DNA from 3 places in the Arthrobacter sp. B0316-5-4 genome. Region 1 is predicted to be linked to each of the others. Evidence: riboswitches for the same ligand, from Rfam matches in the RefSeq annotation. Region 1 holds a riboswitch; each other region holds the start of a gene.
What was found. Region 1 has a riboswitch for glycine ahead of cycA (D-serine/D-alanine/glycine transporter). Riboswitches for the same ligand answer to the same signal wherever they lie in the genome.

Region 1 (10,093 bases):
CAGGTTCCGCTTTGTCCACCGTCGCTCTGGAGGCCCGCGTGGACCTCCGCCGCACGCCCTTGGAACTCCTCCTCAAGGTCCTGGCCGTGGACGGGGCAGTTGAACGCGTAGGCGGCGGCTGGAGAGCAACCGGGAGCCCCTGGCATTACGACGCCGAGCGGTACGCACGTATCGCCGAGGCGCGGGTGGACGAACAGGACTCCATGGTGATCTACCAGGACACGGCCGGCTGCCGCATGGAGTACATCACCTCCGTGCTCGACGACGAAACCGCAGCAGCCTGCGGTCGCTGCGACAATTGCGCCGGCCGATGGTTCCCTGTGGACGTGGCAGCCTCGGCAGCCGATGCAGCTGGCCAGACCCTACGACGCGCCGGTATTGCCGTGGAGCCGCGACTCCAATGGCCCAGCGGCATGGATCGGCTGGGGGTGGCGGTCAAGGGGAAGATCAAGCCAGACCAAAGTGTCTCAGAAGGCCGGGTCCTGGCCAGGCTGACGGACCTGGGCTGGGGTGGTGCGCTGCGCGAATTGTTTGCCGCTGGTTCCCCGGACCGCGCCGTGGATCCCGCCATGCTGCAGGCCTGTGTCCAAGTGCTGCGCGAATGGTCGGGAGCCGAAGGCGGAACTCCGTGGAGCGGAGTGGGCCGCCCGGCGGCCGTGGTCAGCATCCCGTCAAGGAGTAAGCCGCAGCTGGTGGAATCCCTGGCGCAGGGAATAGCCGGCATCGGAAGGATGCCCTACCTGGGCCAGCTGCAGCCCCAGCACGGTGGACCCACCGGAGCTCGTGGTGGCAACAGCGCCTACAGGCTTGCCGGAGTCTGGGACCGGCTTGTTGTGGGCCCGGACCTTGCCCAGGCCCTCGCTGGTACCGGCGGTCAGCCCGTGCTGCTGGTGGACGACCTCATCGATAGCCGCTGGACCATGACGGTTTCGGCCTTGGCCTTGCGCCAAGCCGGTGTGGGGGCCGTCCTTCCCCTTGCCTTGGCGCAAGCGGGATAGTCGGGCGGGGTACAAGAACGTCATGTTGTGATCGCTCCCACTGTGCCTCTATAGGATCGAGCCAACACGCCAGCGGCCTGTCACGGGCCGCCAGCCAGATCCTGGACCGGAGCCATGAGCACAAACCCCAGCAACACAGAAGTCGACACCTCCAGCGAAACCAGCTGGCGGCCGCGCCTGGCCCTGTTGGTGGCTGCAACGTTCTTCATGGAGTTCCTCGACGGCACCATCCTCACCACGGCAATTCCCAGCATCGCCTCCGATTTCCGCGTGGCTCCGGCCGACATCAACATCACCATGACCGCGTACCTGGTGACAGTGGCAATGGGTATCCCACTCAGCAGTTGGTTGGCTGAACGGTTCGGCGCTCGCCGGATCTTTTGCCTCGCCATATCTGTGTTCACCATCGCCTCCCTGCTCTGCGCCGTGAGCACTGACCTGTCCATGCTCACCCTCAGCAGGGTGGCACAGGGCATGGGCGGGGCCATGATGGTCCCCGTGGGCACTCTGGTGGTGTTGCGCGGGACGCCGAAATCCGAGCTCCTCCGAGCCACTGCGTACTTGGTGTGGCCTGGCCTCCTTGCCCCGGTCCTGGCTCCGATGGTCGGTGGCGCGCTCACTACCTTCTTGTCCTGGCACTGGATCTTCATCATCAATGTGCCCCTTGGCCTCGCTGCCTTCATTGCCGCGCTCAGGCTGGTGCCGCGGACCCAGTTCGATTCCCATCGCCGCCTTGACTGGTTTGGGCTCCTGCTGACCACCCTGGGTGTGGGTGCTCTGGTGGTGGGGTTGGAAACCTTGGGCGGCCACGCGTCCAACGTGCTTGCCATTGTGGTGGTCGCTGCGGGCATGTTGTCGCTCGTGGGTGCTGTCTGGTGGATGCGGAAAGCCAGCGTTCCCCTGTTCAACCTCAGCGTTTTCGGGACCAGGACGTTCAGGGCGACCTCCACGGGCGGCTTCATTTACCGGCTGACCATCAGTTCGGTGCCTTTCCTGTTGCCGCTGATGTTCCAGGATGGCTTTGGCTGGGATCCCCTCAAAGCCGGTGTGATGGTCGCCGCCGTATTTGTCGGCAATATTGGGATCAAGCCGGCTACGACGCCTCTGATCCGGCGCTTCGGGTTCAAGCCGGTGCTGGTGTTCGCGTCGTTCGCCTCCGCCGTGACGTTTGCGCTGTGCGCGTTCCTGGATGCCCAAACTCCTGAGCCCATGATTTTCGCTTTGCTGCTTTTCAGCGGAGCTTTCCGTTCCATCGGCTTCTCCGCGTACGCCTCGGTGCAGTACGCGGACATCGTGCCGGGGCAGCTGCCCTCGGCCAACGCAATCTCTGCCACGCTGGTCCAGTTGGCGGCTGCGGCCGGGATCGCGGTGGGAGCTTTGTTCCTGCGCCTGTTCGAAACGACGCACCTCCTGGGTGGTGACCAGGTGGCGGCTTACAAGGGGGCGTTCCTTGCGATGGCCGTCCTGATGCTGATCAGCACGGTGGACAGCCTGACCCTCCACCGGCACGCGGGCGCGGAAGTGAGCGGCGGAGCGAAGCGCCGTTAAACGCAAAAGGTCCCGGTTCGAAAACCGGGACCTATTCGCGGAGACGGGGGGATTTGAACCCCCGGTGGAGTTGTGCCCCACACTTCATTAGCAGTGAAGCCCATTCGGCCGCTCTGGCACGTCTCCCTTTGCTATTGCTAGCCCACCAAGGATACGCAGAACCTGCACTCCAGCGCAAAACCAGCTGTTGGTTAGTGGCTTCCGGCCAGCGAACGCCACAGGAAGTGGTTGCTCCGGGCCTGAAGCGCGGCAGCCTGCCGGTTGTCCGATGCTCCCGCGTGACCGCCCTCCAAGGCCTCGTGGAACCAGACATTCGGGATGCCCATGGCTTGCATGCGGGCAGCCATCTTTCGGGCTTGGACGGGGCCTACCCGATCATCGGACGTGGCAGTCCAAATGAAGGTTTCCGGGTATTCCACGCCGTCATGCAGGAGGTGGTAGGGCGAGAACGTGCGGATGAACTCCCACTGTCCAGGCACGTCCGGGTCGCCGTACTCGGCGATCCAGGAGTACCCGGCGGACAGCTTGGTGTAGCGGCGCATGTCCAGGAGTGGCACCCCACAGGACACAGCGCCGAACAGTTCCGGGTACTGGGTCAGCATGTTGCCTACCAGCAGCCCGCCGTTGGATCCACCCACGCAGCCCAGGCGGCGTCGGCTGGTAACGCCGCGGGAGATGAGGTCCTTCGCGACGGCGGCGAAGTCCTCGTAGGCGCGGTGGCGGTTCTCCTGGAGCGCGGCGCGGTGCCAGGAGGGGCCGTATTCGCCGCCTCCACGGATGTTGGCCACCACGTACACGCCGCCTCGCGAGTGTGCGGCAGCTCCGTCGTCGGACGCTACACCGGAGGTGCGCCGCTCAAGCCACGCCCGCCCGATTGTGCCGCTGTACGCGGGCGTCCGGGAGATCTCGAACCCGCCGTAGCCGGAGAGCTGGGTGGGGTTCTGGCCGTCCAGGACCAGGTCCTTGGACGCGACCTGGAAGTAGGGGACCTTGGTTCCGTCCGCCGAGACGGCGAAGTGTTGCTGGACTTCATAGTCCGCTTCGTTGAAGAACGACGGCGATCGCTTCACCACCACGTGTTGGCTCACCACGCCCCCGTCCGCACCCGAGGGCGAAGCAGGGGCGAGTGTTCCACGGGTCAGTGTGGTGGGGGTGGTGAAGCCGGTGGCCACGAGCCAGAAGTCGTTGCCGGCGGCTCCAGGGTCTTCATCGTCCACGGCGTAGGCGTTCACGTCGTGGAGCGGAGGGCAGGCGTCCAGGGCGGTTGAAGCCCACGCTCCATCGGAGTCGACAACTGACGGATCCAAAACCCGGATTTCGGAGGAGACATCGCGGAGGAGGTTCAGCAGGAGGTAGTCCCTGGTCCAGCTCCAGGACTGCAAGGATGTGTGCTCATCGGGCGAAAACAGCACCACCAAGGAACGTGAGCCAGCCAGGTAGTCCTCGAAGTTGGCCCCGAGCAAAGACCCTGCAGGGTAGACAACGCCGGCAACATCCCAGTCCTTCTGCGGCCGGAACAGCAGCCAGTCGCGGTGGGCGCTGATGTTCACGTCGGTGGGTACATCGATGGCCACCCAGGACCCGTCCCGCAGCACCCACGTGCTTCGGTTGTAGAAGTCGATGTAGTCAACGGCGAAGGTGCGCTCAAAGCCTGGGGTGGAGTCGTGGGCCACCATGGCCAGCATGTGGTCCTCGGGGATTTCGAAGAGCTGTTCAGCATCGGCCAGGGCCTGGCCGCGGCGAAGCTTGACACCGGTCCGGGCGTAAGAGGAGGTCGTGGCAGGGAGCCCGTCGGCGGTGCTGGACACCAGCAGGGTGTCGGCATCGAGCCAGCTGACGTTGCCCTTGGCGGTGGGGAGGTCGAAGCCGCCGTCAACGAAGGTGTGCGATTCGACGTCGAACTCGCGGTGACGGTCCGCGTCGCCGCCGTCGGGGGACAGCGACACCATGGCCAGGCGGTACTCGCTTCCGTCCTGGGGTCGGAGGAAACCGGCTCCATGGAATACCCATTCGACGCCCTCCGCAGCGGCAAGCGCATCAACGTCCAGGAGGACGTCCCATTCAGGAGCGTCGGTGAGGTAGCTCTCCCACGTGGTGCGGCGCCAGAGTCCTTTGGGGTGTTCCTGGTCTTTCCAGAAGTTGTAGTAGTGCTCCCCGCGCTTGGAGACCATGGCGATGCGGTCCGTTGAGTCGAGGACCTCAAGGATTCCGGCTTCGACGGCGGCGTATTCGGCGTCCTCAAGCAGTTCCTCGGTGCGCGCGTTTTGTTCCCGGACCCAAGCCAGCTGCTCTTCGCCATGGATGTCTTCGAGCCAGACGTTTTCATCCGTGGGTTCAGGCGCAACCTCTGCGGCGTGGCGCGGACGGGCCTGCGCAGTGTCATTCTCGGGAAGTGGCGTCTGATCAGCTGCTGTGGTGGTCATCGCCCCATCCAAGCAACACTGTTCAACAGTAAGCAAGTCACGCAGAAGTTAGGCTTGAGCGTGGCTAAATCCCAAACCAACCGTGTCGCCCTGCTGGGGGCGGGCCCTCGGGGCACCAGCGTCCTTGAGCGGTTGCTCGCGAATTGGGCCGCTGGCGGCACCCCCGCGGAGCGCGCAGAGGGGACCACCCTGCACATTGATGTGGTGGATCCCTTCCCCGCGGGTTCGGGCCACGTTTGGCAGCCGGGGCAGTCCCGGCTCTACCTGATGAACACCCAGTCGTTTTATCCGACGCTCATCCCTGAAGATCCCAGGCTCGCTCCGCCGCTGGCAGGTGGTTCGTTCGACCAGTGGCGCGAGGCCCGGCGTCGTGATGGCTTGGGACTGGACGACGCCGAAAAGGCGGAGCTTGCCACCCTCGAATCACATGACTTCCCCAGCCGTGCCCTGTATGGGCGGTACTTGCGCCAAACGCTTGACGGGTTGCTCGAACGGCTGCCCGACGGCGTCGAGGTCACGTTCCATGAGACCTCAGCCGTGGCGGCGCGACCGGTGAAGGACGGAACCAAAAACGCGTTCGACGTCGAACTCGCCAACGGTGCGATCCTCACCGTCGGTTCCGTGGTCCTCGCACTGGGTCACATCGAGTCCCGGCTAAATCCCGAGCAGAGGTCTTTCAAGAGCGCCGCGGAGGAGCAAGGGCTGCTCTATTTCCCGCCAGCACCGCCAGCGGACGTCGACTGGGAGGCAGTGCCGGATAACGAGCCGGTGCTGATCCGCGGCATGGGTTTGAACTTCTTCGACGTCATGGGCCAGCTGACTGAGGGCCGTGGCGGCAAGTTCGTCGAGGCCGGTTCTCCCGGGGCAGGCGTGCTGGAGTATCGGGCATCGGGCAGGGAACCCAGGATCATTGCTGCCTCCCGGCGGGGCACTCCTTACCGTGCCAAGGCAGGGCTGGCTGGCTACTACCCCAGCAGCATCACCATGCGCTACCTGACCGAAGACGCCGTGGACCGGTTCCGGGCGGCCGGAATCCAGCCCGGTTTCGACCACGACCTTTGGCCGCTGCTCCACCGTGATGCACTGTGGGCGTATTACTCAACGCTGGCCCGTTCACAACCCGCTGCGATCAAGGATCCTGCGCAGTTCCTGGCGGACCTCGAGGACGCGCTCCAACCGCACGCGCACACCACCGCGAAGTGGGAAATCGATGTGGGTGATCTCGTGGAAAAGCACGTCGTGGCTTCCCGCCGGCTGAATCTTCGCGGACTCGCCGCGCCGCTGGCCGGACGTACTTTTGCGTCAAGGCGGGAGCTGGACGCGGCAGTCACGGCGTACCTGGATGATGATGCGCGCCGATCGGCCTTGGGTGAATCGGACCCCGTGAAGATGGCGATCGGTGCGCTCCACACCGGCCGGGCGATCCTGAAATCCGTGGTGGCTGATGGTGGCATCACGGACGAATCCTGGTTGGCGGGGCTTCGGGGCTGGTTCGAATCCTTCGTCGAAGGGCTGGCCAGCGGGGCGCCCGCGCTGCGTTCGGAGCAGCTGGCCGCCTTGGCGCGTGCCGGCGTCGTAAGTTTTGTTGGGCCGGACCCGAAGTTCAGCGTGGACCGGAGCGCGAAACTGTTCCGGGCGGTTTCGCCTTGGGTACATGACGCTCCGGTGGAAGCGCGAACCCTGATCGAGGCGATGTCGCCCGCCAACAGGGTGGGCATCAACCTCTCTCCGCTGTTGGAACAGCTCATGGCTGACGGGCTGGTCCGCACCAAGATCATGATGAGCGTCGAGGGTACTCCCATGCAGACCACCGGCCTGGACGTTGTGCCGCATCCGTATCGGCCCCTGGCGGCCAACGGGTCGGTCACCGAAAACCTGTACGTGCTGGGCCTGCAGTTGTCCGCTTCACAGTGGGGCACGGCCATCGCTGCGGAGGCCCGGCCCCGGACCGGGCAGGCCTATGCCAGCGGGCAGCGGACCCTCCGGGATGCCGATGAGATTGCGCGTAGCATTCTGGCCCGCTGAGGACCCAGGGTTGCAGTGCCGCCCGGCCTTCGTTAGTGTGTGAGCTGCATCACCGAACTGGTGGTGCGCGCTTTTGATCCGCGGCGGGAGAGCCCTGCCGGTACATCACCACAGGCGCCGTAGGAGCAAACCCTCCCCAGGAATCTCTCAGGCCCATGTACCGCCGCGGCGAGGCAACTCTGGAAAGCAGTCCGGAACGCCGGGCTCACCGAAGGTGCAAGCAGGCCCACGCCTGCGGAAACTCTCAGGTCCATCTACAGAGCGGGGAGGAACCCGAATCTTGTGGCACCCAGTGCCGCCTGAACGATGGAGTTCCTTTGACGATTCAGCGCCCACCCTCAACCGGTACCGATTCACCGCATCTTGAGCGCCAGCTCAGCAACCGCCACATCCAGCTCATCGCCATCGGCGGAGCAATCGGAACAGGCCTTTTCATGGGATCCGGCAAAACCATCTCCGCCGCCGGCCCGTCCGTCATCTTCGTGTACATGATCATCGGCTTCATGCTGTTCTTCGTCATGCGTGCCATGGGCGAACTGCTGCTCAGCAACCTGAACTACAAATCCTTCAGCGACTTCGCAGCTGACCTCCTGGGTCCTTGGGCCGGCTTCTTCACCGGTTGGACGTACTGGTTCTGCTGGGTCATCACGGGAATCGCGGACGTCATCGCGATAGCGGGCTACTCGCAGGAGCTGTGGCCTTCCCTTCCGCTCTGGGTGCCGGGGCTGATTACCATCGGCATCCTCCTGCTGTTGAACCTGGCAACGGTGAAGGCATTCGGCGAAACCGAGTTCTGGTTCGCCCTCATCAAGATCGTCGCCATCGCGGCCCTGATCATTGTTGGCCTGTTCATGATCTTCAGCGGATTCCAGTCCGAAGCAGGCCCGGCCAGCTTCACCAACCTCTGGAGCCATGGAGGCTTCTTCCCGAACGAATTCATGGGTTTCGTCGCCGGATTCCAGATCGCGGTCTTCGCTTTCGTCGGCATCGAACTGGTGGGAACCACTGCGGCTGAGGCCAAGGACCCTGAAAAGAACCTGCCCAAGGCCATCAACTCGATTCCCATCCGTGTGCTCCTCTTCTACGTGGGCGCCCTGATCATCCTGATGTCCGTCACCCCGTGGACCCAGTTCGCTGCCGGTCACAGTCCGTTCATTGCCATGTTCTCGCTGGCCGGTCTGGGCGCAGCAGCCACCATCGTCAACCTGGTGGTCCTCACGTCCGCCATGTCCTCAGCCAACTCAGGAATCTACTCCACGTCCCGCATGGTGTTCGGCCTCGCCCAGGAAGGCGATGCCCCCAAGGTGTTCGGCGCGCTCTCCGGACGCAAAGTACCCCGCAACGCACTGTTCCTGTCCTGCGTTCTGTTGCTGTCCGGCGTCGTGCTCATGTACGCCGGCCAGGACGTCGGTAAGGCGTTCGACATGGTGACCACCGTGTCTGCCGTCTGCTTCGTCTTCGTATGGTCGATCATCCTGGCCAGCTACCTGGCCTTCCGGAAGCGCCGCCCCCACCTGCACGAATCTTCGGCGTTCAAAATGCCGGGTGGAGTGGCCATGGTGTGGGTGGTGTTCGCCTTCTTTGCCTTCGTGCTGTGGGCGCTGACCACCCAGCCGGACACCCTCACAGCGTTGCTCGCCACGCCGCTGTGGTTCGTGATCCTGGGGGTCGCTTGGGCGGTACTCCGACGCCGTCCGGCCCACCTGGCCCGTTACGCGGCTTTCCAGGCCGAGCTGCGCAGTGATGCTGCCAGGGTCCAGGACCCGGAGCCGGCAAACAAGTAACCACAAGACAGGCCCCTCACGAACGAATCGTGAGGGGCCTGTCTCTTGGGGTCATGCTATGGGGCGCTTAGCCCCTCAGGCATTTCTGGTACTGCAACCATTCGATGCCGTACCGCAGCCAGCCCACAATGTCGTACCACTTGGAGGGCTTGGTGGGCGGGGTGCACTGCGGCGGGTTGGGCCCGCTCGCTGCCACCTTGACCAGGGCCTTCACTACCGTTCCGGACTCGACGGCGGTCAGCACCAGGGTGCCTGTACCTGCGGCCGCTGCAGCGGGCACCTTCACGTTGACGGTCGCCGCGCCGGCGGTCACCGGAACGTCCCCGACTGCCACGGAGGCGCCCTTGGCGTCGACAAAGACCGCCTTCAGCGAGGTGTTCGCAGGGCTGCCGATGGAGGTCAGGTTCAGCTTGGAGACCGCCAGCGTGATGGATTCGCCAGCCTTGACCTCGGCTGTGGTGGAGTTCGCCACAGCAACTGAGCGGCGTGCGAAGTCCGGCGAGACCGGGTTGTGCGTCTGGAGGTACTTGATCCAGGCGTCACGGTCCACCAGGCCCGTGTCCTTCGTGTTGCTGCCCTCCTTGAAGACCCGGAAGTTGTCACCGCCGGTTGCGAGGAAGCTGAAGGTACCGATCCTGTACTGCTTTGCGGGGTCGATCACAGCGCCATTAACCCAGATGCCAGTGATCCGATCGCCCGCCGCACGGGCGGCGTCGTAGGTGTAGTTGACGTTCTTGGACACCCCCAGCTGCTGGTACGGGCGGCTCGGGATGGTGCCGTCCGGGTTGGTCTGCCACTGCTGCTCCAGGAGCGCCTTGAACTGGGCACCCGTCAGGGATGTGGTCCAGAGGTTGTTCACGAACGGCAGGACCGCGTTGGCCTCGGCGTAGGTGATGGTTCCGTCCGGCGCGTAGTACAGCTCGTTGCGCAGGCCGCCCGGGTTGACGACGCCGATTTCCGCCGCGCCGAGTTCGGGCGCCTTGAGCGTGTCCACCAGGGAGTCCGCTACCAGGTTGCCTAGCGTGGACTCGCTCGCGCGATCGTCCCGCTTGGGGGCGCCGCCAGCGGGGTCCGGGGTGAATGCGGTGGTGATATCAGCGGTCACGGCACCTACAGGCTGGTTTCCGATTTCCGCAGCCTGGGCCAGGGCCTTGTCCACGATGGTTTTCACTGCAGCCACCCGAGGATAGGCCGCGACGAGGCTTTCAGCGGTTTCGGTGGTCCTGTCCACCACTGCTGCCTTGTAAGCGGTGACCGACTTGGTTGCCGTGTCGACGGTGAGCGTTACGCTGCCCACGTTCTCGCCATAGTTGCC
Region 2 (10,093 bases), on a different contig from region 1:
GGTGTGAGTGAGGGTTGGGCTGATGGGGGGTGGGTTGTGAGTGAGGGTTGGGCTGAAGGCGCCGGGGTGTGAGTGAGGGTTGGGCTGAAGGCGCCGGGTTGTGAGTGAGGGTTGGGCTGATGGGGCCGGGTTGTGAGTGAGGGTTGGGCGGAAGGCGCCGGGAAGTGATGGAGCGTGGGCGGGAGTCAGCCCACGTCCAGGAAATCGCGGAGCGTGGGCAGGGTAGCCGAGCACACTGCAGCCAAGGCGCGTTGGATGTTCGAATCACGGGCCAGGAGGTCCAGGTCCGCAACGTCACTACCCAGTGCCTCATCGGTGCCCGACGCCGGTACGAGGGACACGTCCGGCGGAGCATTCAACAGCTCGACATTGCGGGCAACGGCAAGGTCAATTCCTGCCAACAATGCAGTCAATCCCCGGCGGTGATCGTCAAGGAGTTCTGGCCACAGTCCCGGGGGCGCGAGCGAAATGAGGGATGGAAGGGTGGATTGATCCGGGGCTTTCCATTCGGCGGCCAGCGCCGAGGCTTCCACCCCGCGGGCGAGGGATTCGAAGCGCAGATTTTCCAGGACTTTTTCGAGTTCGGCCGCGGTGAAGTTCAACCGGTGCCAGTTGCCCGCCCGGAGATGCAGGAGCTGTGTTTCGAGGAGGAAAAGCAGGAAATCCAGCTGCCTCCGTTCGCGCCACAGCGTTGCCGATAGCTCGTCCGCCCCCACGGTTCCCCAATTCATTTTTTGTCCCGCCAAAATCACAATTTGGCAGGGTTTATCTTTACTTCTGTCGAGCGTACACGCAGGGAGCTTTTCAGGTGGTATGTTCACTGAATACGTACCTGATTCGACGCTCAACAACGATGCTCTGGTTGGTCTCTGGACATCGGCGAAACGGCAAAAAGTCGGGTTTGCAACTCAATAATCCGGTCTCATGGGGGGACTCACTTTTGAATCGCGAACAGCGCAACGAGCTGGTGTTGCAGCACCTTCCGCTCGTTGGTTACCTGGTCTCTGACCTTTGTGCGCGCGCAACGCATTTATCGCGCGATGATTTTGCTTCTGTCGGTGCCGTTGCCCTTATAACGTCTGCTGATTCCTTCGATCCGGACCTCGGTGTTCCGTTCGGTGCTTTTGCGCGCCGCCGGATAGTAGGTGCCTTCGCGGACGAGATGCGAGCCGGAGATTGGGCTACGCGGTCGGCCCGCAAGCGGATCAAGGAAACCCTGGGCGTCCAGGAAACCCTGACCAGCATGCTGGGACGGGGTCCCAGCATGGCTGAGATGGCTTCGGCCCTGGGTGTCGAGCGCAGCCATGTCGAAGCTGCCCTGGTAGATGCGTCCCGGACGCTGACTTCACTGGATGAGGTGGTGGCGGACACCGTTGCTTCCCCCACGGATTCCCCGGAACACTCGGTCCTGGCTGATGAGCGGATCAAGTACCTCCGTGCCGCCGTCGATGCCCTCCCCGAAAAAATGCGCTTCGTGGTCCAGGAGATCTATCTCGCTGGACGGTCCGTGAAGGAGCTTGCCGAGGAACTGGGTTCCACGCATGCCGCCGTCTCGCAGCAGCGGGCTGAGGGGATCCGGCTCATGCGCGACGGCCTGGCGGCCCATTACGCCGATTCGCCCGACCAGGTTTTCGAACCGGAATCGCGCATCACGGCACGCCGCCGCAACGACTACCTTTCAGCCTTGGCCGCCGCAACCACGGGTGGAATCACCCGCGGCTTCGGCCTCGGTACCTCACTCAACAGCGCCGTTTAGATTCTCAAACAACAAGGAGGCCGGGCCGCTCAGCGACCCGGCCTCCTTGTGTGGGCGGACTGTTTTACTCGTTGTCGGCTATTGCGCCTTGGGGACACGGCGAAGTACGACGGCGGCAAGGGCTGCCGCTCCGGCCATGAGTACCAGCCCAATCGCCGCGGTGATGTGGACACCGGAGTCGAAGGCGACGCGTGCGGCGGCTGTCAGCGCTTCGGACAACGGGGCCGGGAGCGTGGAAGCTACATCAACCGCGCCGGCCAGGGTTTCCCCGGACTTCTCGGCGGCATGGCCGGCCACACCGTCGGGTATGACCAGGTTGTGCTGGTACGAGGCGGTGAGGATGGAGCCAAGGACTGCCGTTCCCAAAAGCGAACCCAACTCGTAACCGGTCTCGGAGATGGCTGACGCCGCTCCCGATTTGTCAGCCGGTACGGAGGCCAGGATGAGGTCATTGGAGATGGTCTCCGCAGCACCAACGCCGACGGCAAGCACAGTGAGTGCCGACAGGAGGAACACCGGGCCGCTACCGTGGTCGCCCACGACAGCTACGAAGTAGCCGACGGCACTGAGCGTCAACCCGCCAGCCACCACGTAGCCGGGCCGGATCTTTTTGACCAGGGGCACCACCAGCAGGCCGGCGATGACTGTTGCCAGGAGCGCGGGGATCATTGCGATACCAGCCTCCATGGGGGACTGACCTTCAACCAATTGCAGGTGCTGCGCGAAGAAGTAGATGAAGCCGGTCATGGAGAACAGCGAGAGTACGTTGGCAATGATCGCCGTACTGAACACCTTGTTCTTGAACAGGCTGACATCCAGCATCGGGCTGTCGATCTTCTGCTGGCGACGGACGAAGAGAACACCCATCACCAAGCCGAAAAGCATGAACACCGCTGCTGTCGGCCCAAAGCCGTGCACCGCGAATTCCTTGATGCCGTAGACAAACGGAGCCATGGTGAATATCGACAGAGCGATGCTGGGGACATCCACGCGGCCGGGGTTTGCGTCCTTGGACTCGGGGATCAAGGCCCTGCCGAAGGCGAGCAGCGGCAGCAGCAGGAAGGCTGCCACCAGGAAAACGGCGCCCCACCAGAAGTGTTCTACCAGCCAACCGCCGAAGATCGGGCCGAGGGCGGCACCACCGGAGAACCCGGCAGCCCATACGGCGATTGCGAGCCGGCGGCGGTTGGGGTCGGTGAAGATGTTCCGGATCAGGGAAAGCGTGGAGGGCATCAGCATTGCGCCGAAGACGCCAAGGCCGGCGCGGCCGGCAATCAGCCATTCGGCGGAAGGCGCGAACGCCGTAGCAGCCGACACCGCAGCGAAGCCTGTGCTGCCGATCAGGAGCAGCCGCCGTCGTCCGATCCTATCGCCGAGGTTGCCCATGGAAACGAGGAGCGCGGCAAGGACCAGCGGGTAGGCGTCCACGATCCAGAGCAGCTGCACGCCGCCAACATCCAGGGATCGGGCAATTTCGGGCAGGGCAAAGGTGAGCGCGGTGTTGTCGACGGCCACCAGCAGTACCGGGAACATCAGGAGTGCCAGGGCCGTCCAGTCGCGCCACGGTGCTGCAGGGCCCATGACGGGACGAGCGGAACGGGGAGCTTTGGTGGAGGACGGCGAGAACATGCTCTTACTGTACCGTCCAGACGGTATAGTTTCAAATTAAACCCCAGCAAACCTTTAGGGAATGATGTACACATGCCACGAAAACCAGTTGCCCGGGACGCCGTCCTGGATGCCTACGAAGCCCTCCTCATAGAGGTAGGGGAGCGGGCTGCCACGCTCGACGCTGTCGCCAAACGGGCCGGCGTCTCCAAGGGTGGGTTGCTGTACCACTTTCCCAACAAGGAGTCGCTGATCAGCGCCCTGCTGGAACGCCTGGACCAACTGGCCGAACAGGATATTGAGCAGATGAGGGCCGCGCCGGACGGTGCTGCCGCCTACTTCATCCGGACGTCCCTGTGGGCCGGGACGCCGATGGACCGTGCGTTTGTTGCCGCGACCCGCCTGGCCGAGGTTGCCCACGAAGAAACCCGCCGCAGGTTTGCCGGAATCCAAAAGCAATGGCTCGATGTCCTCGCCAAGGATGTCGGCCCCGAGGTCGCGAAGGCCGTTAGCTACATGGGCGACGGGCTGTATTTCAACGCAATGTTCGAGGGCGGCCAGGAGGCCGGCAACGATGGCCGGGAGGCCGACGTCGAAATCCTGCTCGGAGTGCTGGAGCGGCTGCGGAAGTAGCACGTCAGCCCATTTGCGGCGACGCCCCGCACGTAGGACAATTAACCCTTGTGGCCTGCCCTGAACCGGGGTCACGTTATAACTGAACATTGCCTATGATCTGCGGCGGGAGAGTCCTGCAAGCATGTGATGCAGGCGCCGTAGGAGCAAACCCTCCCCAGGAATCTCTCAGGCCCACGCACCGCCGCGGCAAGGCAACTCTGGAAAGCAGCAGGCGTTCTGCCCACCTAAGGGTGAAAGAGCGTTGTGCTCACCGACGGTGCAAGCGATGTTGTCCAAACAGCGCGGAAACTCTCAGGTCCAATACAGAGCGGGGAGGAACCCAGCCGCTGTGGCGTACCCAAACGCCGCCCAAGTAATGGAGTTCCTTCGTGACGGTTAGTTCTGCCTCCACCACCTTCGTCGATCGGCATATCGGCGCCCGCCGCCAGGCCGACATTGAGACCATGCTCAAGTCCGTCGGCTACGACACTGTTGATTCGTTGGTCGACACCGCCGTTCCCAACGATATCCGCCAGGACGTCGCCCTCACCCTGCAGAACGCCCTGAGCGAAGTCGAAGTCCTGGCTGAGCTGCGCAAGCTCGCCTCGAAGAACAAGACTGCCGTCCAGATGATCGGGCAGGGCTACTACGACACCGTCACGCCGGCTGTCATCCGCCGCAACATACTTGAGTCCCCGGCCTGGTACACGGCGTACACCCCGTACCAGCCGGAAATCTCGCAGGGCCGCCTCGAAGCACTGCTCAACTTCCAGACCATGGTCCAGGACCTGGTGGGCCTGCCCATCGCCAACGCCTCCCTCCTGGACGAAGCAACGGCCGTGGCCGAGGCCGTCCTGATGATGCGCCGCGCCAACAAGAACAAGGCTGCCCAGGACGGCAAGACCGTTCTCGACGCCGACTGCCTCCCGCAGACCATCGCGATCGTGAAGGGCCGCGCCGAGGCACTGGGTTTCGAGGTTGAGGTTGCCGATCTCAGCGCCGGCCTCCCGGAGGGTGCCATCAACGGCGTCGTCCTCCAGCAGCCGGGCGTTTCCGGTCGCGTGTTCGACCACTCTGCCGTCATTGCCGAGGCCAAGGAGCGCGGTGCGCTGGTCACCGTCGCGGCCGACCTCCTCTCCCTGACGCTCATCACCCCTCCCGGTGAGCAGGGCGCCGATATTGCTGTTGGTTCCGCGCAGCGCCTGGGCGTGCCGCTGTTCTTCGGCGGTCCGCACGCCGCTTACATGGCGGTCCAGAAGGGCCTGGAGCGTTCCATGCCCGGTCGCCTGGTGGGCGTTTCCAAGGACGACGCCGGTGTCCCCGCCTACCGCTTGGCGCTGCAGACCCGCGAGCAGCACATCCGCCGCGAGAAGGCCACGTCCAACATCTGTACCGCACAGGCGCTGCTGGCCATCGTGGCCTCGATGTACGCGGTTTACCATGGCCCCGAGGGCCTGAAGGCGATCGCGGAGACCGCACACGGACACGCCCGCACCTTGGCCGCATCCCTGAAGGCTGCCGGCGTCGAGGTCCTCCACGGCTCGTTCTTCGACACCATCACGGTCCGCGTTCCAGGCAAGGCTGCCGAAGTTGTTGCAGCGGCCGATGCGCGCGGTATTAACCTGCGCGGCGTCGACGCGGACACGGTTGGCATTTCGGTCGATGAAACCACTACTTCCGAGATTGTCGGTCGTGTCCTCGATGTCTTCGGCGCTTCGGTACTTGAGTCCGCTGAGGGCTTCGCGCTTGAAGCTTCAGTTGAGCGCACCAGCAACTTCATGCAGCACCCGGTGTTCAACACCCACCGCTCCGAAACCCAGCTCCTGCGTTACATCCGCAAGCTCTCCGACCGGGACCTCGCACTGGACCGCACCATGATCCCGCTGGGTTCGTGCACCATGAAGCTGAACGCCACGGCAGAGATGGAAGCCATTTCCTGGCCGGAGTTCGCCTCCATCCACCCGTTCGCGCCGGACTCCCAGACCGAAGGCTGGCGTGAGCTGATCACCGACCTCGAGGCGCAGCTGACCGAGATCACCGGCTACGACCAGGTCTCCATCCAGCCCAACGCCGGTTCCCAGGGTGAGCTGGCTGGCCTGCTGGCCATTCGCGGCTACCACCTCTCCAACGGCGATGACCAGCGCAACGTCTGCCTGATCCCGGCCTCCGCCCACGGCACCAACGCCGCGTCGGCAGTGCTCGCCGGCATGAAGGTAGTGGTTGTGGCCACCGCGCCCGATGGCACCATCGACCACGTCGACCTCAAGGCCAAGATCGAGGCCAACAGGGACGTCCTCTCTGCCATCATGATCACCTACCCGTCCACGCACGGTGTGTACGACGCCGACGTCCGCGAAGTCTGTGACGCCATCCACGAGGCCGGTGGCCAGGTCTACATCGACGGCGCCAACCTCAACGCGCTGGTTGGCTTGGCCCAGCCGGGCAAGTTCGGCGGCGACGTCTCCCACCTGAACCTGCACAAGACCTTCTGCATCCCGCACGGCGGTGGCGGACCCGGCGTTGGACCGGTTGCGGCCAAGGCACACCTGGCACCCTTCATGCCCGGCGATGCCGCGTCCTGGACCGAAGGCAACGACGTCCCGATTTCCGCGTCCCGCTTTGGATCCGCCGGCGTCCTGCCGATCTCCTGGGCTTACGTGAAGCTCATGGGCGGCCAGGGCCTCACCGAAGCCACCAAGTCAGCCCTGCTTGCTGCGAACTACATCGCTTCGCGCCTCAACGACCACTTCCCGGTGCTCTACACCGGCGAAGGCGGACTTGTTGCCCACGAGTGCATCCTGGACCTCCGCGAACTGACGGCCGAGACCGGGGTCACGGCTGAAGACGTAGCCAAGCGCCTCATCGACTTCGGCTTCCACGCTCCCACCCTGGCCTTCCCGGTGGCGGGCACGCTGATGGTGGAACCCACCGAATCCGAGGACCTTGCCGAGATCGATCGCTTCATCGAAGCCATGATCACCATCCGCAAGGAAATCGACCAGGTTGCTGCCGGTGACTTCTCCGTGCAGGATTCCCCGCTTCGCCGCGCGCCGCACACGGCAGCCGCCGTCGTAAGTTCCGATTGGGACCGGTCGTACCCGCGCGAGCAGGCCGCCTTCCCGGTCCACCACCTGAAGCAGGACAAGTACTTCCCGCCCGTGGGCCGCATCGACGGCGCAGCCGGAGACCGCAACCTGGTCTGCTCCTGCCCGCCCATCGAAGACTTCGAGAACTAAGGGGTTCCCGCAATGACTGAGAACTACACTGCCCTCTACGAGGAGCACAAGAAGCTCGGCGCGTCCTTCACCGATTTCGGTGGCTGGCAGATGCCGCTCAAGTACTCCTCCGAACTGGCTGAGCACCATGCAGTCCGTAAGTCCGCCGGCCTGTTCGACCTCTCCCACATGGGCGAAGTCTGGGTCACCGGGCCGGAAGCTGCTGCGTTCCTGGACTACGCGCTGGTGGGCAAAATCTCCGCCATGGCCGAGGGCAAAGCCAAATACTCGCTGATCTGCCAGGAAGACGGCGGCATCATCGATGACCTCATCACCTACCGTCGCCCCTCGCCCGAAGAAGGCGAGGACAAGTTCCTTGTAGTCCCCAATGCGGGCAACGCGAAGGTAGTCGCTGACGCCCTTCAGGAGCGGTCCGCCGGCTTCGATGTCGTTGTTAAGGATGCCTCCGCCGAGACGTCACTCATCGCCGTCCAAGGTCCCCTCGCCGAAGCAATCCTCCTGCGCCTTGTGCCTGCCGAGCAGCACTCCCTGCTGATGGAACTGAAGTATTACGCCGCCGTCGAGGTCACCTTCCTGGTAGCAGGCAGCGGCCAGGAACTGCTCCTGGCACGCACCGGCTACACCGGCGAGGACGGCTTCGAGATCTTCGTGCCCAACGAATCCGCCGCAGCCCTGTGGCAGGCCATTGCCGCTGTCGCGGAGGAGGGTGAGCTCATCCCCGCCGGCCTCGCATCCCGCGACTCCCTCCGCCTCGAAGCAGGCATGCCCCTCTACGGCAACGAGCTTTCCCGTGAAGGCAACCCGTTCGCCGCGGGACTCGGGCCCGTGGTTGCACTGTCCAAGGAAGGCGACTTTGTTGGCAAGGAAGCACTGGCTGCCTTGAAGGCAGAGGGTGCCGGTTCCACCAGCGGCCGCAAGCTCGTAGGCCTCAAGGGTCTGGGCCGCCGCGCTGGCCGCAGCCACTACCCGGTCTTGAGGGACGGGGTTGTTGTTGGCGAGGTGACCTCCGGCCAACCCAGCCCGACGCTCGGCTACCCGGTAGCGTTGGCGTATGTCGACGTCGAGTTTGCCGAAGTTGGGACTGCGCTGGACATCGACCTGCGCGGCAAGGCCGAGCCCTTCGAAGTCGTTGCCCTGCCGTTCTACAAGCGTCAAAAGTAGCCAGTTTTTCATTCACCACACGTAAGGAAACAGAATGCCCAAAGTAGCGCCCGAACTTCAGTACTCCGACGAGCACGAGTGGGTTTCCCGCGGCGAAGGGAACTCGGTGTCTGTTGGTATCTCCGAGGTTGCCACCGACGCCCTGGGCGACATTGTCTACGTTGACCTGCCCGAGGTAGGTTCCACCGTCACCGCAGGCGAAACCTGTGGCGAAGTCGAGTCCACGAAGTCGGTCTCCGACCTGTACTCGCCCGTCACCGGCGAGGTCACGGAAACCAACGACGCCGTTGTTTCCGACCCCGCGCTCATCAACAACGACCCCTACGGCGCTGGCTGGTTGTTCAAGGTGGCCGCCACCGAGGACGGCCCGCTGCTCTCCGCCGAGGAATACGCCTCCAAGAATGGCGGAGACCTGTCCTAGGGATCCCGCCACGCGAGCCCAGTGGGCGTAGCGTGGTTTGTAGTAACTGAATAATTCGCGACGCCGGGTTGCCGCCTTTGGGGGCCATCCGGCGTCGTGCTTCGGTCGCCTTCCGCCACAAGCGGGAGTGGCCATCCGGCAGGACCATCTGCCGGGACATCTCAAGTTTTATGAAGGAATCACGGCTATGGCTGTTGGTGTTTTCGATCTGTTCTCTGTAGGCATTGGGCCGTCGAGTTCGCATACTGTGGGGCCGATGCGGGCTGGGGCGGTGTTTGCTGGTGAGTTGCGGGACGCTGGTGTCCTGGATTCGGTGGCGTCGTTGCGGGTGGACCTGTATGGGTCGTTGGCTGCGACGGGTCGTGGGCATGGGACCATGACGGCGACGTTGCTGGGGTTGGAGGGGTTCCACCCGGAGTTGATCCTTCCCGAGGAAGTGGAGGAGCGGCTTGCGGCGATCGCTGAGACGGGTGTGTTGAACCTGGCGGGGGCCTCGGGTGGCGGTGTGGAGTTGCCGTATGCGGTGGAGGATATGGTTCTTCATCCGTTGACGGTGTTGCCGCGGCATACGAATGGGATGCGGTTTGCTGTGTCCGATGCCGGGGGCAATGTGCTGAAGGAGGCGACGTTCTTTTCGGTCGGTGGTGGGTTCATTGTCCGTGAGGGTGAGGAGAACGCGGCGCAGGCTGAGTTGGAGGAGTCCAAGAAGGAGTTGCCGTTGCCGTTTAGGACGGCGGCGGAGTTGTTGGGCAGGTGCGCGTCCAAGGGGTTGGGGATCAGCGACATCATGTTCATTAACGAGCGGGCGTCCCGGTCCGAGGAGGAGATCCGGGAGGGTTTGCTGCATATTTGGTCGGTGATGGAGGCCTGTGTTGAGACCTCGTTGAAGCGTGAGGGTGTGTTGCCGGGTGGTTTGAAGGTCCGGCGTCGTGCACCGGACTGGCTGGAGCGGCTCCTGAAGGAGGACAAGGACCGGAACGATCCGAAGTATTGGCAGGAGTGGGTGAACCTGATCGCGTTGGCGGTCAATGAGGAGAACGCTTCGGGCGGCCGGGTGGTGACGGCGCCGACCAATGGTGCGGCGGGGATCATTCCGGCGGTGTTGTATTACGCGTTGAATTACGCCCCGGGCATGGACCAGGCCACTCAGCAGGACCGGGATGATGTGGTGGTGAAGTTCCTGCTCGCAGCCGGTGCGGTGGGTGTGTTGTACAAAGAGCAGGCGTCCATTTCGGGTGCCGAGGTGGGCTGCCAGGGCGAGGTGGGGTCGGCGTCGTCGATGGCTGCCGCGGGCCT
Region 3 (10,093 bases), on a different contig from region 1:
GATACGACCAACGGGCGGGAAGTACTTGTCCTGCTTCAGGTGGTGAACCGGGAAGGCGGCCTGCTCACGCGGGTACGCCCGGTCCCAGTCAGAACTCACGACGGCGGCAGCGGTGTGCGGCGCGTTGCGCAGCGGCGACCCGTCAACAGTGAAATCACCGCTGGCCACCTGCTCGATCTCCGCACGGATGGTGATCATGGCTTCGATGAAGCGGTCGATCTCGGCAAGGTCCTCGGACTCGGTGGGCTCCACCATCAGCGTGCCCGCCACCGGGAATGCCAGGGTGGGGGCGTGGAAGCCGAAGTCGATGAGGCGCTTGGCCACATCTTCAGCCGTGACCCCGGTGCGGGCCGTCAGTTCACGCAGGTCCAGGATGCACTCGTGCGCCACGAGTCCGCCTTCGCCGGTGTACAGAACCGGGAAGTGCTCATCCAGCCGGGAAGCTACGTAGTTCGCAGCCAGCAACGCCGACTTGGTGGCTTCTGTGAGGCCCTGGCCGCCCATGAGCTTCACGTAAGCCCAGGAGATCGGCAGGACGCCGGCGGATCCATAACGCGAAGCGGAAATCGCGACGCCATGACCCGGTTCATGGGCTGCCTTGTTGGCATCGCCCGGCATGAACGGTGCCAGGTGTGCCTTGGCCGCAACCGGCCCAACGCCGGGTCCGCCGCCACCATGCGGGATGCAGAAGGTCTTGTGCAGGTTAAGGTGGGAGACGTCGCCGCCGAACTTGCCAGGCTGGGCCAAGCCAACCAGTGCGTTGAGGTTGGCGCCGTCAACATAGACCTGGCCACCGGCTGCGTGGATCGCGTCGCAGACTTCCCGGACATCAGCGTCGTAGACACCGTGCGTGGACGGGTAGGTGATCATAATGCAGGACAGGACGTCCTTGTTGGCTTCGATCTTGGCGGTCAGGTCCGCGTGGTCGATGGTGCCATCAGCAGCGGTCGCCACCACAACCACCTTCATGCCTGCCAGCACTGCCGATGCGGCGTTGGTGCCGTGGGCGGAAGCGGGGATCAGGCAGACAGTGCGCTGCTCGTCGCCCCGGGAGAGGTGGTAGCCGCGGATCGCGAGGAGCCCGGCGAGCTCACCCTGGGAACCGGCGTTCGGCTGGATGGAGACCTGGTCGTAGCCGGTGATCTCGGTCAGGTCCGCTTCCAGGTCCTCGATCAGTTCACGCCAGCCCGCTGTCTGGTGGTCGGGAGCGAAAGGGTGGATGGAGGCGAACTCCGGCCAGGAGATGGCTTCCATCTCCGCGGTGGCGTTCAGCTTCATGGTGCACGAACCCAGCGGGATCATGGTGCGGTCCAGCGCAAGGTCCCGGTCGGACAGCTTGCGGATATAGCGCAACAACTGCGTCTCGGAACGGTGCGTATTGAACACCGGATGCTGCAGGAAATCGCTGGTCCGGACCACGTCCGCGGGCAGCTCGAAGTCGGCCGCGTCCCTTACCGGACCGGCACCAAAGGCAACGGCTACTGCGGAGAGGACCTCCGGCGTCGTGGTTTCATCAATGGAGACACCCACGGTGTCGGCGTCGATGAACCGGAGGTTGATACCGCGGGCTTCGGCGGCGGCGATGACTTTGTCCGCCTTGCCTGGGACCCGGACCGTGAGGGTGTCGAAGAAGGACTCGGTCTCGAGTTCGCGGCCAGCCGCCTTCAGCGCCGTCGCAAGCGTGCGTGCATGGCCGTGAACGGTTTCGGCGATCGACTTCAGGCCTTCCGGGCCGTGGTAAACCGCGTACATCGAAGCCACGATGGCCAGCAATGCCTGGGCCGTACAGATGTTGGACGTGGCCTTTTCGCGGCGGATGTGCTGCTCACGGGTCTGCAGCGCCAAGCGGTAGGCGGGAACGCCCGCGTTGTCCTTGGAGACGCCGACGATGCGGCCAGGGAGCGTGCGCTCCATGCCTTCGCGGACGGCCATGTAGGCGGCGTGCGGGCCGCCGAAGAACAACGGGACGCCGAAACGCTGCGCGGTTCCGACGGCGACATCGGCACCTTGCTCACCGGGCGACGTGATGAGGGTGAGCGCCAGGAGGTCGGCAGCGACGGTGACGAGTGCGCCGCGCTCCTTGGCCTCCGCGATCACGGAAGAGTGGTCGAACACGCGACCCGAGACGCCCGGCTGCTGCAGGACAATACCGTTGATGTCGCCGTCGGGCAGGCCGGCAGAAAGGTCCGCGATCTCGACCTCGAAGCCCAGCGCCTCAGCGCGGCCCCTGACGATCGCGATGGTCTGCGGGAGGAGATCCGCATCCAGGACAGTCTTGCCGTCCTTGGCGGTCTTGGACTTGTTGGCGCGCCGCATCAGCAGCACTGCCTCTGCGACGGCGGTAGCTTCGTCCAGCAGCGAGGCGTTGGCCACGGGAAGTCCAGTAAGGTCCTGGACCATGGTCTGGAAGTTGAGCAACGCTTCGAGGCGGCCCTGGGAAATTTCCGGCTGGTACGGGGTGTAGGCCGTGTACCAAGCGGGCGATTCCAGGATGTTGCGGCGGATAACGGGCGGGGTCACGGTGTCGTAGTAGCCCTGGCCGATCATCTGCACGGCGGTTTTGTTCTTGGAAGCCAGCTTGCGCAGCTCGGTGAGGACCTGCACCTCGGTGAGGGCGTCCTGCAACTTCAGGGCAGTGTCCTGGCGGATGGAATCGGGGACAGCAACGTCCACCAAGCCGTCGACAGAGTCGTAGCCGATGGCCTTGAGCATGGTGTCAACATCGGCCTGGCGCCGTGCGCCGATATGCCGGTCCGCGAACGCGGTAGGGGTTGATTGAACAGTCAAGAGGAACTCCATGATTCAGGCGCCCACTGAGCGCCACGATGATGTGGGTTCCTCCCCGCTCTGTATTGGACCTGAGAGATTCCGCAGGAATGGTTGCCTGCTTGCACCGTCGGTGAGCCCGGTTGCCCGGACTGCTTTCCAGAGTTGCCTAACCGCGGCGGTACATGGGCCTGAGAGATTCCTGGGGAGGATTTGCTCCTACGGCGCCTGACTGGATGTACCGGCAGGACTCTCCCGCCGCAGATCAAAAGCGTTGCATCACGTGAGTGACACGCTTCACACCATAGCCGGTTATTTTGAAAAAGCGCAAGCAAGCTGTGGCTACTGATGCATCGCTTCGTGGATCTGCAGCGCGAACCACAACTGCGCAACTGTGGACGTTTCACCCATGTCCAGCCCCGTCAACTCACCGATTTTTCGGATCCGGTAGATGATGGTTTGCCGGTGCGCGAACAGCGCCGCAGCAGTCTTTTGCCAGGAACGTTGAGAGTCCAAATATGTCCTCAGGGTCAGGATCAGATCACCGTCCTGGCTCTGCTCGTAGTCGAAAATCGGACCCAGCAGGCGCCGCACCAACGCCGTCCCCTCCTCGAATCCGGTCAACCCAAGCCACGACGGTCCCTGCGCGTATCGGGCCAATTCCAGCCTGTTGGCACGGGCTGACCCCAGGGCCCACAGGGACTCCTGCAACGCCCGCTGGATCCCGGCAACAGCCGCCGGCGCGCTGATCCCGATCACGCTGCCAAGGCCACCGCAATGCACCAGGACGTCGTCGGATACATCCGCTGGAACCACCACGTGGAGCCGGTTGTTCCGCTTCAAGGACGCCGACGCAACCCCATGCCGCCACAGTTCGATATGGACGCCGGCCAGCCGGTCGTCTTCGTGCGCTTGCGTTGCGTTACCCGATGCCATGGTGACCATCAGGAAGTCCGTAGCCGGTATGCCGAACGAGACCATCCGGCTTTCCATTTCCGCCACCCCGAGCCGTCCGTCCGCGGCCTGCAGCAGGAACTCGCCGGCCAGCCGGTGGCGGCTTTCAAGCGACAGGACAATCCGCGAGAGCTGCAGTCCCAGCACGGTTGCGGCGTGGAGGAGTACGACGGCGTCCGGGTGCGGTTCGCTGTTGGGCAGCACCACCAGGAGCGCATTCGCGTGGGTGGGGATGTCCATGGTCAGCACGTGCCGGCCACGGATCCGATGCCACTGGAAGTTCTTCCCAGCGGGCGCCGCCTGCCCTGAGGATGCCTGGCCCGACGCGGGAGCCCAGGCGTCGGCCAGGAAATCCGGCAGCGCCTGCCCGTCCGGATGCCAGGGGTGGAGGCAGCTGCGGTCCACCACAAACAAATGGGCATCAAGCTCCGTCGCAAGCCGCTGCACCAGGCTTTGCCAATGGTCCTCGGAGGCGCCGGCTGTCCGCAACAGGTCATAAACCCGCGCGGTTTGCCTGAGCCGGCGCGATTCTTCGAGGAGCGAGGATTCGGCCACAGAGCGCGCAATGGCGATGAACGGCAGCGGATACGGAATGTTGATCAGGGGCAGGGGCAACTGTTCACAGGCCGCCAGGAACCCGGCCGTCAGCGGCGGTGCGTGCATCTTCTCGCCGATCGCCAAGGCGCTGGCACCTGCGTCCACCAATGCCTCGGCGAGCGCCACCTGGCCCGCCGGATCGGGCGGGATGGACAGCCCGTTGGTCATCATGAGTTCGCCGCCCGTGACCCATTCCCACAGCCTGGGGAGGTCTGAGGTGTGTGCCCAGGTGATGCGGTTGTCTTGTCCGGCGGCACCGGCCAAGAGCGTGAGTCCCAACTGCGGCTCAGCCACGAGTTCGGCGACCGTAATGGCGATTCCGGGGCCTCCTTTCACTTGCGCATGGCCGTCGCCGCGCAGCGCTTAGACGTTTGTCTAAACGCCTCGACCATTTGTAGTCAATGTACCGCTATCCGGAGTGATCCGCGTCACCAAGAATTGAGTTATGCACTTCCCGCTCAACGGCGAGCGCCCCAGCTACCTGAAGGATCCAGCCATGACAACGCACCAGCCCATTGGCCCCGTGGATGCAACCAAAGTTCCCCGTTACGCAGGCCTGGGCACTTTCGCCCGGCTCCCCCAAATCGACCGCGTCCCGGATTACGACATCGCGATCGTCGGTGTGCCGTTCGACGGCGGAACTTCCTTCCGCCCCGGCGCCCGTTTCGGTCCTGCCGCAGTCCGCGAAGCATCGCGGCTCCTGCGCCCGGGCTACCACCCGGAGCTCGACGTCGAGCCTGTGTACGAGGCGCAGGTGGTGGATGCCGGCGACATCGCCTGCACCCCCTACGACATCACCCGGGCTGTCCGTGAGATCGAGGAGCAGGCGCTGCCCCTGATCAGCGGGGAGAAGAGGCTCATCTCCATCGGCGGCGACCACACCATCGCGTTGCCCATGCTTCGGGCTTTGAATAAGGTCCACGGACCGGTTGCGCTGCTGCACTTCGACGCACACCTGGACACCTGGGACACGTACTTTGACCAGCCCATCACGCACGGGACCATCTTCCGGCGCGCTTTTGAGGAGGGCCTCCTGGTGGAGGACAAGTCGATGCACGTGGGCATCCGCGGCCCCGTCTATGACCGCAATGACTTCCTCCGCGACCACGAGTTCGGTTTCCAGATCATCCGCTGCTCGGACCTGGACGTTATTGGCGTCCCGGCCGCGATCCAGCAGGTGAAGGACAGGCTCGGTGAAACCCCGGTCTACGTCTCGATCGACATCGATGTCCTGGACCCGGCGTTCGCCCCCGGCACGGGCACTCCGGAGATGGGCGGGCTCCACTCCCGCGAACTACTGGCCTTGCTTCGCGGGCTGGATGGCATCAACATCGTGGGCGCGGACGTCGTCGAAGTCGCTCCGGCGTACGACCATGCGGACATCACCACTGTGGCTGCGGCTACCCTGGTGTTCGATTTGCTCGGTTTGATGGTGAACCGCAGCAAGGCAAGCGCCGCAGTTGACCGTGAACTGGCTTCGGCATCCCGGAGCGCATCATGAGCGCCGCACCTGTCACGGAAGTGCCCCGGCTGGAGGACAAGACCATCCAGCCCATCCCCTTGAACGAGCGGCACGGCAAGGCCAGGGACCTGTTTACCATCTGGTTCGGTTCCAACATCATGATCATGACCATCGTGACCGGCGGACTCGCCACCACGGTGTTCGGACTGGGCTTCGTGCCGGCCATCGTGGGCATCATCATTGGCAACCTGGTGGGCGGCATTTTCATGGCGCTGCACTCGGCCCAGGGTCCGCAACTTGGCGTGGCGCAGATGATCCAGACCCGCGGCCAGTTCGGTTCCTTCGGGGCATTGCTGATCGTGGTCATCGTGGTGGTCATGTACGTCGGTTTCTTCGCAGCCAACCTGGTGTTCGGCGGCGAGGCCATGGCCGCCGTCAGCCCGGGCATCAGCGTTGATGCAGGCATCATCATCATCGGGGTGGTCAGTGTGATCGCCACGATCTTCGGGTACCGGCTCATCCACGCCTATGCACGTGTCCTGAGCGTGGCAGCCGGACTGGCGCTGCTGTTGGCTTTCGGCTGGATCCTGCTGGTCGACGGACTGCCCGCGAGCTTCCTGGAAACGGGCAATTTCAACTGGGTTGGCTTCATGGGAACCATCTCCGTCTCAGCCCTGTGGCAACTGGCCTACGCACCCTAAGTTTCGGACTACTCCCGCTACATGCCGCAGGGCACCGGGTCCGGGCCCGCCTTCTGGGCTTCCTACTCAGGCTGTGTCCTGGGCACCCTGTTCCCCATGATCCTGGGCGCCTTGGTGGGCACACTGGCCATGACCTTGAGTGCTGAGAACGTCGAGATCGTGGGCAGCCTGGGCTCTTTACTTCAACCGTGGACCCTGATCATCGTGGGCATCTTCTGCCTGGGGGTGGCTGCGTCGAACGCCATGAACCTGTACTGCGGCGTCCTTTGTACCCTGACGATCGGGCAGACGTTCAAGCCCACGTGGTTGCCCCGTGCGAAGACCCGCAGCATTGCCGCCGTCGTCCTCTTTGTCCTGGCGGTCTCGATTGCACTGTTCGCCCGCGACAACTTCATCCTCTTCTACACCAACTTCCTGTCCTTCCTGATGTACGTCCTGGTCCCGTGGACGGCCATCAACCTGGTGGACTACTACCTGTTGCGGCACGGCGACTACCGGGTTGAAGACTTCTTCAAGCGCGACGGCGGCGTGTACGGGCGGTTCAATTGGGTCGCCATCGGCTCCTACGTAGCCGGCGCCCTGATCCAGGTTCCCTTCTCCGCAACCGCCATCTACACAGGCCCGATGGCCGCCGCACTGGGAGGCGTGGACATCTCCTGGATCGTGGGGCTCGTGGTGGTCGCTCCCCTGTACTACGTGGCGGCCCGCGTGTTCGGCAAGAAGACAGAAGCCGCGACCTTTCCAGCAACAGCACTCGCCCCCGACTTCCCCTGACCCGATCTTCCCTGACCAGACCTTCCCTGAAAGCGAATCACCATGACCATTACCCAGACCGAAAAGTTCACCGTCAAACGTTCCGCGGCTGAAGGCGCCTCCAACGTGGCTGCGGTCCTCCCGCCCACCGGACACTTCATCAACGGTTCCTTCGTCCCCGGCTCCTCGGGCCAGACCATCGACGTCGTGGATCCCACCACTGAGGAGGTCATCGCCTCGGTGCAGGCCGGGACCGCCGATGACGTCGACACTGCGGTGAGTTCCGCCGTCGTCGCCCAAAAAAGCTGGGGTGCCACCACCCCGAAGGAACGCGCTGACGTCCTGAACCTCATCGCCACCATCATCGAAGAGAACCGCGCGGCTTTTGAGACCCTCGAGTCAGCCAACACGGGTAAACCGCAGGCAGTCTCCGAAGACGACGTCTCCAGCACCATCGACACGTTCCGGTTCATGGCCGGCGCTTCCCGGACCCTGACCTCCATGGCCGGCGGCGACTACGCAACGGACCACACCAGCGTGATCCTCCGCGAACCTGTTGGCGTCGTCGGCGTGATTACCCCGTGGAACTACCCGCTGCTGATGGCCGCGTGGAAGATCGCGCCCATCCTCGCCGCCGGCAACAGCATCGTCATCAAGCCATCCGAGCAAACCCCGCTGACCACATTGAAGTTGGTGGAAGTGTTGGCCGGGCGCATCCCGGACGGCATCCTCAACGTGGTCACCGGCCGTGGGCGGACCGTCGGGCAGAGGCTCTCCGAACACCCGGACATTGCCCTGGTGGCCCTGACTGGAAGTGTCGTCAGCGGGCAGGCCGTGGCGGAAACCGCTGCAAAGTCCGTCAAGCGCGTGCACTTGGAGCTCGGCGGGAAGGCTCCCGTAGTGGTCTTCCCCGACGCCGACCTCCGTGCCGCCGCTGCCGGCGTGCGCAACGCCGGCTTCTGGAACGCCGGCCAGGACTGCGGCGCGGCTTGCCGCGTCCTGGTCCACGAGCCGTGGCAGAGGAGTTCACCCAGCACCTGGTGCGGGAAGTAGGCACTTTGGTTCTGGGCGCGCCCGACGCAGGGGACGACGTCGAAATTGGCCCCATGATCTCCCTTCCGCACTATCAACGGGTCAAGGAATCACTGGCCGAGGCCCGCGCTGCGGGGTTGGAGATCGCCATCGGCGGCTCGGCCGTGGAAGGCACCGGCTACTTCATCGAGCCAACGGTCATCACCAACGTTCCGGCCGGAGCGCCCATCGCGACGCACGAAATCTTCGGCCCCGTGGTCACTGTGGAGACGTTCGCATCAACGGAAGAGGCAGTCACCCGCGCCAACGAAAGCCCGTACGGTTTGTCCGCTTCGGTGTGGACGCGCGATTCCAGCCTTTCCCTCCGGATACCCAAGCAACTGGACTTCGGCACGGTGTGGGTCAATGCCCACCTGGTCCTGGCGTGCGAGGTACCGTGGGGCGGATTCAAAGGTTCCGGCTACGGCCGCGACCTCTCGCTCTACGCCCTGGATGACTACTCGCGCACCAAGCACGTCATGATCAACCACGGCGCGTAAGCGTTCAGACAAGCAACGGAGCTTTCACCATGACCACTCACGTTTCCCGGGCATCGGGTGCAGCGGCGGCAGCCACCCCCACAGCCCCTTTCGACACCGACGCCACCTGGACCAACTGGGGGGGTAACCAGAGCGCGACGCCCGCCTTCACCGTTCGGCCCAGGAACGAACAAGAAGCGCTCGACGCCGTCCGTTTCGCCATCCGCGAAGGTTTGCCCGTGCGGGCAGTCGGCTCGGGTCACTCCTCCTCACCGCTGGTGCAGACCGGCGGGGTCCTGATGGACATGTCGGGCCTCACCGCGATCACCGGCACTGACCGCCTGGCGCGTCGGGCCAGGGCGTTGGCCGGCACCACCATCAATGCTTTTGGTGAGGCCCTGTGGGAGCAAGGTCTCGCGCTGAGTAACCAAGGTGACATCGACAAGCAGCAGATCGCCGGGGCCCTGGCCACCAGCACCCACGGATCCGGAAAGGACCTGGGCAGTTTCTCCTCCAAACTGCGCTGGGTGAAACTGATCAACGGCTACGGCGAGATCGTGGAGATCGGCGAGGACCAGCTCCGCGAACTTCGCGCGGCACAGACGGCCCTTGGCACGCTGGGGATCTTCCTGGAGGTGGAACTGGAAGTGGAGGACAAGTACTACCTGCAGGAACAGATCACCTATCCCACGTGGGCGGAAACAATCTCCACATGGCAGGCCGACATCGATGACAACCGGCATTACTCGTTCCTGTGGTGCCCCGAGGATGACTCGTGCGAGCTCCTGGACCTCCCGGGCTCACCGGATCACCGGATGGGAAACCGGAGCTACACCAAGCGGTACAACGTGGCTTCAGTCGAGGACGAGCGCCAGATCTCCACAGTTGAAGGCGCCCGGCTGGACCGCTCCTACCGGATCTACCCGGGCGGATTCACCACCCAATTCCACGAGCTTGAGTACTTTGTCCGGAGCGAGGACGGCCTGGCCGCCGTCGAGGCCATCCAGGAGCTGATCCGCACCAAGCACCCGGACCAGAAGTATCCCGTCGAGGTGCGCTGGGTGAAGGCCGACGACGCTTACATGTCCCAGTTCCAGGGCCGCGACAGCACTGTGGTCACCCTGACCACCAAGCCAGGCACCGACTACTGGCAGTTCTTCCGGGATGCTGACGCCGTGCTCCAGGAATTCGAGCCCCGGGCGCACTGGGGGAAGATCCACTTCATGACCCGCAGCCGGCTGGAACGCCTCTACCCGGAGCTGGACACTTTCCTCCAGGTCCGCCGCGAATTCGATCCCCGCGGAATGTTC

Region 2: it holds a riboswitch for glycine, as region 1 does, so the genes downstream of both, gcvP (aminomethyl-transferring glycine dehydrogenase) here and cycA (D-serine/D-alanine/glycine transporter) in region 1, are expected to answer to the same signal.
Region 3: it holds a riboswitch for glycine, as region 1 does, so the genes downstream of both, gcvP (aminomethyl-transferring glycine dehydrogenase) here and cycA (D-serine/D-alanine/glycine transporter) in region 1, are expected to answer to the same signal.

The regions. Positions count from the first base shown of each region.
Region 1 covers NZ_JBNHFN010000003.1:694,169-704,261, forward strand. Annotated here, with positions in the region: gene AC5RU9_RS11740 (RecQ family ATP-dependent DNA helicase) at 1-998, shown strand, start outside; gene AC5RU9_RS11745 (MFS transporter) at 1,113-2,546, shown strand; tRNA gene AC5RU9_RS11750 (tRNA-Ser) at 2,585-2,672, opposite strand; gene AC5RU9_RS11755 (prolyl oligopeptidase family serine peptidase) at 2,738-4,969, opposite strand; gene AC5RU9_RS11760 (FAD/NAD(P)-binding protein) at 5,030-6,994, shown strand; glycine riboswitch at 7,069-7,167, shown strand; gene cycA (D-serine/D-alanine/glycine transporter) at 7,312-8,778, shown strand; gene AC5RU9_RS11770 (ExeM/NucH family extracellular endonuclease) at 8,846-10,093, opposite strand, start outside.
Region 2 covers NZ_JBNHFN010000004.1:702,163-712,255, reverse strand. Annotated here, with positions in the region: gene AC5RU9_RS15230 (flagellar protein FlgN) at 186-731, opposite strand; gene AC5RU9_RS15225 (sigma-70 family RNA polymerase sigma factor) at 941-1,756, shown strand; gene AC5RU9_RS15220 (MFS transporter) at 1,835-3,385, opposite strand; gene AC5RU9_RS15215 (TetR/AcrR family transcriptional regulator) at 3,458-3,997, shown strand; glycine riboswitch at 4,094-4,191, shown strand; glycine riboswitch at 4,193-4,316, shown strand; gene gcvP (aminomethyl-transferring glycine dehydrogenase) at 4,369-7,215, shown strand; gene gcvT (glycine cleavage system aminomethyltransferase GcvT) at 7,228-8,376, shown strand; gene gcvH (glycine cleavage system protein GcvH) at 8,411-8,797, shown strand; gene AC5RU9_RS15195 (L-serine ammonia-lyase) at 8,985-10,093, shown strand, end outside.
Region 3 covers NZ_JBNHFN010000005.1:326,285-336,377, reverse strand. Annotated here, with positions in the region: gene gcvP (aminomethyl-transferring glycine dehydrogenase) at 1-2,799, opposite strand, end outside; glycine riboswitch at 2,936-3,034, opposite strand; gene AC5RU9_RS17140 (PucR family transcriptional regulator) at 3,109-4,635, opposite strand; gene speB (agmatinase) at 4,814-5,818, shown strand; gene AC5RU9_RS17130 (purine-cytosine permease family protein) at 5,815-6,480, shown strand; partial or broken gene AC5RU9_RS17125 (purine-cytosine permease family protein) at 6,496-7,254, shown strand; partial or broken gene AC5RU9_RS17120 (aldehyde dehydrogenase family protein) at 7,297-8,804, shown strand; gene AC5RU9_RS17115 (D-arabinono-1,4-lactone oxidase) at 8,834-10,093, shown strand, end outside.